Regions from separate parts of the Ignatzschineria sp. PL_is040 genome, predicted to be linked through region 1. Evidence: riboswitches for the same ligand, from Rfam matches in the RefSeq annotation. Region 1 holds a riboswitch; each other region holds the start of a gene.
What was found. Region 1 has a riboswitch for thiamine pyrophosphate ahead of thiB (thiamine ABC transporter substrate binding subunit). Riboswitches for the same ligand answer to the same signal wherever they lie in the genome.
Positions count from the first base shown of each region.

Region 2: another riboswitch for thiamine pyrophosphate. It lies ahead of thiC (phosphomethylpyrimidine synthase ThiC); the one in region 1 lies ahead of thiB (thiamine ABC transporter substrate binding subunit).
Region 3: another riboswitch for thiamine pyrophosphate. It lies ahead of AC0SAP_RS05070 (thiamine phosphate synthase); the one in region 1 lies ahead of thiB (thiamine ABC transporter substrate binding subunit).

Region 1 covers NZ_JBVPGU010000003.1:218,164-220,432, forward strand. Annotated here, with positions in the region: gene thiP (thiamine/thiamine pyrophosphate ABC transporter permease ThiP) at 1-264, opposite strand, end outside; gene thiB (thiamine ABC transporter substrate binding subunit) at 334-1,389, opposite strand; TPP riboswitch at 1,437-1,560, opposite strand; gene AC0SAP_RS06090 (hypothetical protein) at 2,005-2,157, opposite strand; gene AC0SAP_RS06095 (hypothetical protein) at 2,199-2,269, shown strand, end outside.
Region 2 covers NZ_JBVPGU010000011.1:31,125-33,393, reverse strand. Annotated here, with positions in the region: gene thiC (phosphomethylpyrimidine synthase ThiC) at 1-937, opposite strand, end outside; TPP riboswitch at 1,144-1,257, opposite strand; gene AC0SAP_RS09705 (RidA family protein) at 1,667-2,137, shown strand.
Region 3 covers NZ_JBVPGU010000002.1:321,125-323,393, reverse strand. Annotated here, with positions in the region: gene AC0SAP_RS05075 (extracellular solute-binding protein) at 6-1,103, opposite strand; TPP riboswitch at 1,251-1,359, shown strand; gene AC0SAP_RS05070 (thiamine phosphate synthase) at 1,403-2,053, shown strand; gene thiS (sulfur carrier protein ThiS) at 2,157-2,269, shown strand, end outside.

The DNA of each region.
Region 1 (2,269 bases):
GAGGCGAAGGAGCAGTGTGCGCCCGACAAATCGGCGACGATAGAGCGCTCGAGCTAGCAAAATCGCCGGGCCGACCGATAGCAGTGCCGACAGTAGCGCCTGATAGAAGGTAAAGCCGATAACATGCCACAGGTAGCGATCCCCAAAAATCTCCGCAAGAGAGATTGAAGGGGAGAAGCACCAGAGCGCCCCAAAGGCAAGAAGCGCCACAGTCACGAGGATCGTTGAGGCGATCAAGCCGGGGATCAATTGCCGATTAATCATAGAGAGGGATCATAGAGAGGGATCATAAAAGTCATTACGAATAGTCATCACGGATAGTCATTACAACTTCTATCGACTTACGGCAAATTGCCAGACTTTTATCCAATTTTGGCGTTCTTTCGCCACCTCTTCTGCACTAAAGAGTAGCGCTTTTGCCGGCAATGGTAATGCTTTATAGACCGGCGGTAAGGGGATATCGATCACAGGATACATCCAGTTGGTGGTCGGTAATGTCTCCTGAAATTCCGGCGTTAACATAAATTGGAGAAATTGATCGGCAAGTTCCGGATGGGGGCTTGCTTTCAATTTTGCTGCCACCTCTATCTGTAGATAGTGTCCTTCATCAAAGAGTGCCGCTGCGTAGTTATCATCATTATCATAGAGCATCTGATAGCCCGGCGATGCGGTATAGCTTAAGACAAAGTCGCTCTCACCTTTCAGGAAGAGCCCATATGATTCGCTCCAACCTTTAGTGACAGTGACGGTCTTTTTCGCCATCTTTTCCCATGCCGATTCTGTTGCTTGACCGTAGATCTTCTCCATCCAGAGAAGAAGGCCTAATCCCGGCGTGCTAGTACGGGGATCTTGGTAGATGATGCTCCACTTGTTTTCAGGATCTAGGAGCTCATCCATACTTGTTGGGGGATTGTCGATCTTGCGTTTATCGTAGATAAAGGCAAAGTAGCCATAATCGTAGGGAATAAAGGTTTTATACTCCCATTCGATCGGTAATTTCAACATCGATTGATCGATATTCGCCGGCGTAAAGAGATCGGTCTCTTCTGCGGCGGCAATCAAGTTATTATCGAGTCCGAGGATCAGATCCGCTTTACTCTTTTTCCCCTCCATACGCAGACGATTGAGAAGTGAAACCCCATCGCCTAGTGAGACTAGTTTCAACTCACAATCGCACGTTTTTTCAAAGCGCTCTTTAATTAGCGGCCCAGGGCCCCATTCGGCGACGAAGGAATCGTAGGTATAGACGGTTAATGTCGGTTTTTCCGCAAAAGCCAGCGTCGTTAAGCTCGACAATAATAGCGATGCCACCAACAAAGTTCGGCGAAGCGGTTTACGAAAAGCGTGGGAAAGACGTTGAAGGGGGGAAGAAAGGGTTCGATTTATCATAACGGCTCCTGTGTAAGTGTGTCACAGGATTTGAGGAAGAGCCCGCAGGCATCTCGATTCTCAAATCCCTCCGCCGGTATTGTCCGGATCAGGTTCGACGGGTAAAATCTCAGCTATTACTTGTCGATTTGATTCGATCGACCTAAAGTAACAGCACCCCGTTGAGATAGAGCTATTGTAGAAGCTTTGGTAAGAACTGTAAACAGAACAAGATATTAAGTAAAAGCCCATGCGGGCACCTTTTCGAGGTTCGGCATCTTTGCTGTCCATTGCCGGCGCGTAACTTCTGGAAGAATGCGATAGTAAGATCCTGCAACCGTTCAGCTTCTTTTGTCTCAATGAATCATTTTGATGATTCTTAAGAGAGTTTGTTGAGCGGCGGGAGCTAACCATTTTGTTCTTTTAACCGGTGCATGCCCGCAGTCTGGCATCTTTGATGCCTATTTGCCGGCGCGTAACTTCTGGAAGAATGCGATAGTGAGGGCCGGCAACCATTTAGCTTCTTTTGTCTCAATGAATCATTTTGATGATTCTTAAGAGAGTTTGTTGAGCGGCGGGAGCCTACCATTTCATTCTTTTAACCGGTGCATGCCCGGAGTCTGGCATCTTTGATACCTATTTGCCGGCGCGTAACTTCTGGAAGAATGCGATAGTAAGGACCGGCACTGCATCAGCCCTTTTTATTTCAGTATAACTAATCGTTAAGGTAACGATACTTGCCGGCATGAGATCTGTGAAAGCGTGCAGAGGTGATTTCCGGCAACTCATTAACTTCTTTTGTTTCAACAAATAAAAAGGTTTATGGGAGGGTGGGAGCCTACCATTTTATTCTTTTAACCGGTGCATGCCCGCAGTCTGGCATCTTTGATGCCTATTTGCC
Region 2 (2,269 bases), on a different contig from region 1:
GAGAGACAATACCGGTCACACGATTGGCTGTCATTGGAATATAACGGAGCAGAACGCCGGCATGAATCGTAAAGTAATCGACCCCCTGCTCTGCTTGTTCGATCAACGTATCGCGGAAAACCTCCCAGTTGAGATCTTCAGCAATACCATTCACTTTTTCGAGTGCTTGATAGATCGGCACTGTTCCGATCGGTACTGCGGAGTTACGGATAATCCACTCACGCGTTTTATGGATATCCTTTCCTGTTGAGAGATCCATGACGTTATCAGCGCCCCAACGGGTTGCCCAAGTCATCTTCTCCACTTCCTCTTCGATATTAGAAGTGATCGCTGAGTTACCGATATTGGCATTGATCTTCACATGGAAATTTTTACCAATAATCATCGGTTCGGCTTCGGGATGATTGATATTTGAGGGAATAATCGCCCGTCCTGCAGCGACTTCATCACGTACAAACTCCGGCGTCATCCCTTCGCGAATAGCGATAAACTCCATCTCCGGCGTAATGATCCCTTTACGCGCATAGTGCATCTGTGTCACATTCATGCCAGGTTTTGCACGCAGAGGTTTACGCTTTAACCCTGGGAATACGCCCTCATTGATACGTGGATCATCTTCACGCTTGTAGCCATCATCACGCGCACTCTTTACTCGGCCATCATACTCCTCCACATCGCCGCGCTCTATCACCCAATCTCTTTTGAGTGCCGGCAGCCCTTTTGTGAGATCCACTTGATAATTCTCATCAGTATAAGGACCACTGGTATCGTAGACGCGAAATGGTTCATTCTTCTCGATCACTTCCCCTTTCGGGCCAAGCGTATCGCTCAATTCAATCTCACGAAATGGCACTAAAATATCGGGTCGACTGCCTTCAACATAGACTTTGCGACTCTTGGGAAACTGCTTCATTAACGTGATTGATTGTTGTGGCATAAAAAACCTCTCCTTTATTATCCTAAAAATAAAAGACGAGATTCTGGCATAGGCGTAAATTGGTACAAAAAAACCTGAGCTTCAACGATCATATCGCGAAAAACTCAGGCCTAATCGACACAGTAGATACCTATTCTTCTTTAGCAACAAGCTGATTGATCCTTGATGACCCAATCATCTGCCTATCTCTAACGCTTTACAGATCTACTATAGATTGTTTACTTCCCTACGCTGGTACTAGCCAGATCAGGTCCTGAGGGTTTAAGCATAAGTTCATGCTAATCTCAGCCCAACTTCATTGGGCACCCCTAGCGAAATCATCTGCTCCTTTTATAGAGCAAACCATTACAGTTATAGCTTGTCTCCTCTTTAAAAGCAAATGAAGCGAAAGAAAGAAAAAAGAGTGACCTGAGAGATTCTTTCCCTGCCGGGATCGCTTTTGAGCTTCGGCAGTAACTGCTAAAAATCTATACGCTTTTCGAAGATTTGCTTTTACTCACCGCTATTTACCCCTATAATGCACCGTTCTTGCCGATCGATTTATCTCTCTTTCCAATACTCATAAGAGAGGGGTTGCTATCACTTCTTTGCATCTTTGCAGATAAATGAGAGCATCGAACGGTACCCTTAAATCGTTATCATCAATAGTCGCTTCAAAAGAGCGATCTTTTATCAACTTCTTAACAAGAGGTGATAAGATGAATAACATCGATAAAAAAGGAAATAGGAATGAAAAAACTAACAGCAATCCTGCTTGCAGCAGGGATAACAATGGGTGGCGCAATGGCAGATGATATCGTAAGAACAGCAGCTCCTGGTGGGTTCCCCATCTCAACTGTCGTTGAAGTCCCAAGTGATGTGACGACTTACTACCTCAGCGGTGCAGTTCCACCAAAATTGGAAGATGGCACTTTTGCTCGTACAACAGAAGAGCAGACTGTTGGTATTCTCAACTCCATCAAAAAGACCTTAGAAGAGCAAGGTTTAACGATGGGCGATATTGTTAAAATGCAAGTCTACTTAGTTGCTGATCCTGATCTTGGTAAAATGGATTTTGCCGGCTTTATGAAAGGTTACTCACAATTCTTCGGTGAAGGCGCTGAGACAAAAGTTCCAGCTCGTTCAGCATTTGAAGTCAAAGGTTTAGCATTCCCAGAATGGTTAATCGAAATTGAAGTAATTGCTGCGAAGAAGAAGTAGTCATCAGCGATAATGATTACAACTCACGTTGAACCTGCATCAAAAATGATACAACCCGAAGAAGATTCCTTCGAAAACGGTTCAACTAGCAAAACAAATTAAAGTTTTTTACCTACAAAACAGCAGAAAGTA
Region 3 (2,269 bases), on a different contig from region 1:
TTTTCCTATTGACCACTCTTCATCTTAATCCACATACGCGTGAGTGCTTTCTGTTGGCGAAGATCATAGGGGCGCTTAATATGAACATTTTTTAAAGATTCTTCCGAGGGGAAGATGATCGGATTATTGCGTAGTTCCGGCTCAATATACTCAAATGCGGCCTCATTTGCGGTGGGGAACATAATCTTGTTTGCAGCGCGCGCACTATTTTTAGCATCTAACATAAAATTGATAAATTGATACGCTTCATCCACATTTTTCGCATCTTTGAGAATCACCATCTCATCAAACCAGACAATGGTTCCCTCTTTGGGGAGGATATATTGGATATCATTCTCTCTTCCCATCTCTTCTGCGGCATTTTTAGCAATAAAGAAATCACCAGACCAACCTACCGCAAGACAGGCATCGCCATTGGCAATCGCACTAATATATTCTGATGAGTGAAATTTTTTTACATAGGGACGAATGCTCTCTAATGTTGCTTGCACCTGTTCGATATCTTTTTTATCGGTCGACTCTGGGTCGATTCCAAGATACATATTGATCAGTGGCGTTGTCTCAATTGGGCTATCGAGTACATAGATACCACACTCAGCCATTTTTGAGGCATATTGTGGATCGAGCAGTAACGCATAAGAATCGAGTGGTGCATCGGGTGCAAGTTCTTTGATCTTTGCTGCATCAAAGCCTATTCCGGTAGTTCCCCAAAAATAGGGAATGGCGTAATCATTGATATTTTCAAAAGATGAGAGACTCTCAAGTGCAAAAGGCCAAATATTTTTATAATTGGGAATCTTCTCCTTATCGAGTTTTAGCAGTTGATCTGCTTCCATCAGATAGGTGACGGCAAAATCAGAAGGGACAACAATATCATATCCAGAATTGCCAGTGAGCGTTTTAGCGAGTAGCGTCTGATTGCTATCTAGAGCATCCGCAATCACTTTAATGCCAGTTTGTGCCGTAAATTCATCGATCAGCTCTTGATCGATATAGGAGACCCAGTTATAGATCTTTAACTCTTTAGTGGGCTCTTTAGCCATTGAGAACTGTGTCAATCCGCAGAGAGCGGTGAGAGTGATTAAGCGAAAAATAGCGCGCATTGAGATCTTCTCCTCATAGAAAGATATCGAATTCTGATTTTTAGCATAAAAGGGGAGAAGATGATAGCCCTAAAAAAAAGAGATTTGCTCAAAGGGGTGAGATCTTCTATACTCAAAATCGACTGAAAAAACATTAAAAAATGATTGTTATTCCCCTAGAGGTGCTGTTGAAAACAGCTGAGATTGAAGTAGAACTTCGGGACTCTTATCACCTGATCTAGTTAATACTAGCGGAGGAAAGTGGCGAATACACTGCGCTCGTGGCTGTGTGTGCCGACTCTCTGCAATGGAGAAAATAGATGACATTATTACACGCCGTAACGAGAGATATCCCCACCATTTCAGATGAAAATTTAGTGGCAATGATCGAAGCGATTACCCCTTATGTGGATTATATTCAGCTTCGAGAAAAGTCACGTTCTTCCAAAAGTTTAGGTCTTTTAATAGAGCGAATTTTAGCGCGTGGAATTCCCCTTGAAAAATTGATTGTGAATGATCGGGCGGATATTGCCCAAGTTTTTGGTATTTCTCGCACCCATCTGACAGAGCAGAGCCTCTCTATTGCGCGAATGCAAGATGCTTTTCCGGAGATGAAGTTTGGCCGCTCTTTTCATACGGTCACTGCTGTTGAACGGGAGCTCTCCCGTTATGATTATGGCTATTTAGGCCATATTTTTCGTACCAGTGAAAAACATTATCCGGCTTTAGGTATCGAGCCTTTAATCTCCGCATTTAAGACGATTAATCGTGAAGATGGAGAGTCACGGGGAAAATTGATTGCGATTGGCGGGATCGATGTCGATACATTACCGAAGATACGGGACTATATCGATGGCGTTGCTGTGATGTCGGCGCTCTTTCCTGTGGCAAATCATCTTTTCGATATTGAGCGAGGACGATTGAAGGCAAAAGCATTGAGAGAGATCTTAGAGCAGAGATCGGGGCAGTAGGGAGAGATCATAAAGATAGCAGAAATGGTATCGATAGGGATCTTTATCTAAAGATCAGTTAGCAGGCCAATGAGAGGGAGATCAATGATAGGGAGATCACTATATGAAGATTATGATTAATGGTGAAAAGGTTAAGATCGCGGCAGATATTGATAATATCGCCAAGCTGATTGAACACCTTGATCTAAAGAATCGAAGGTTCTTTATTGTTGAGAA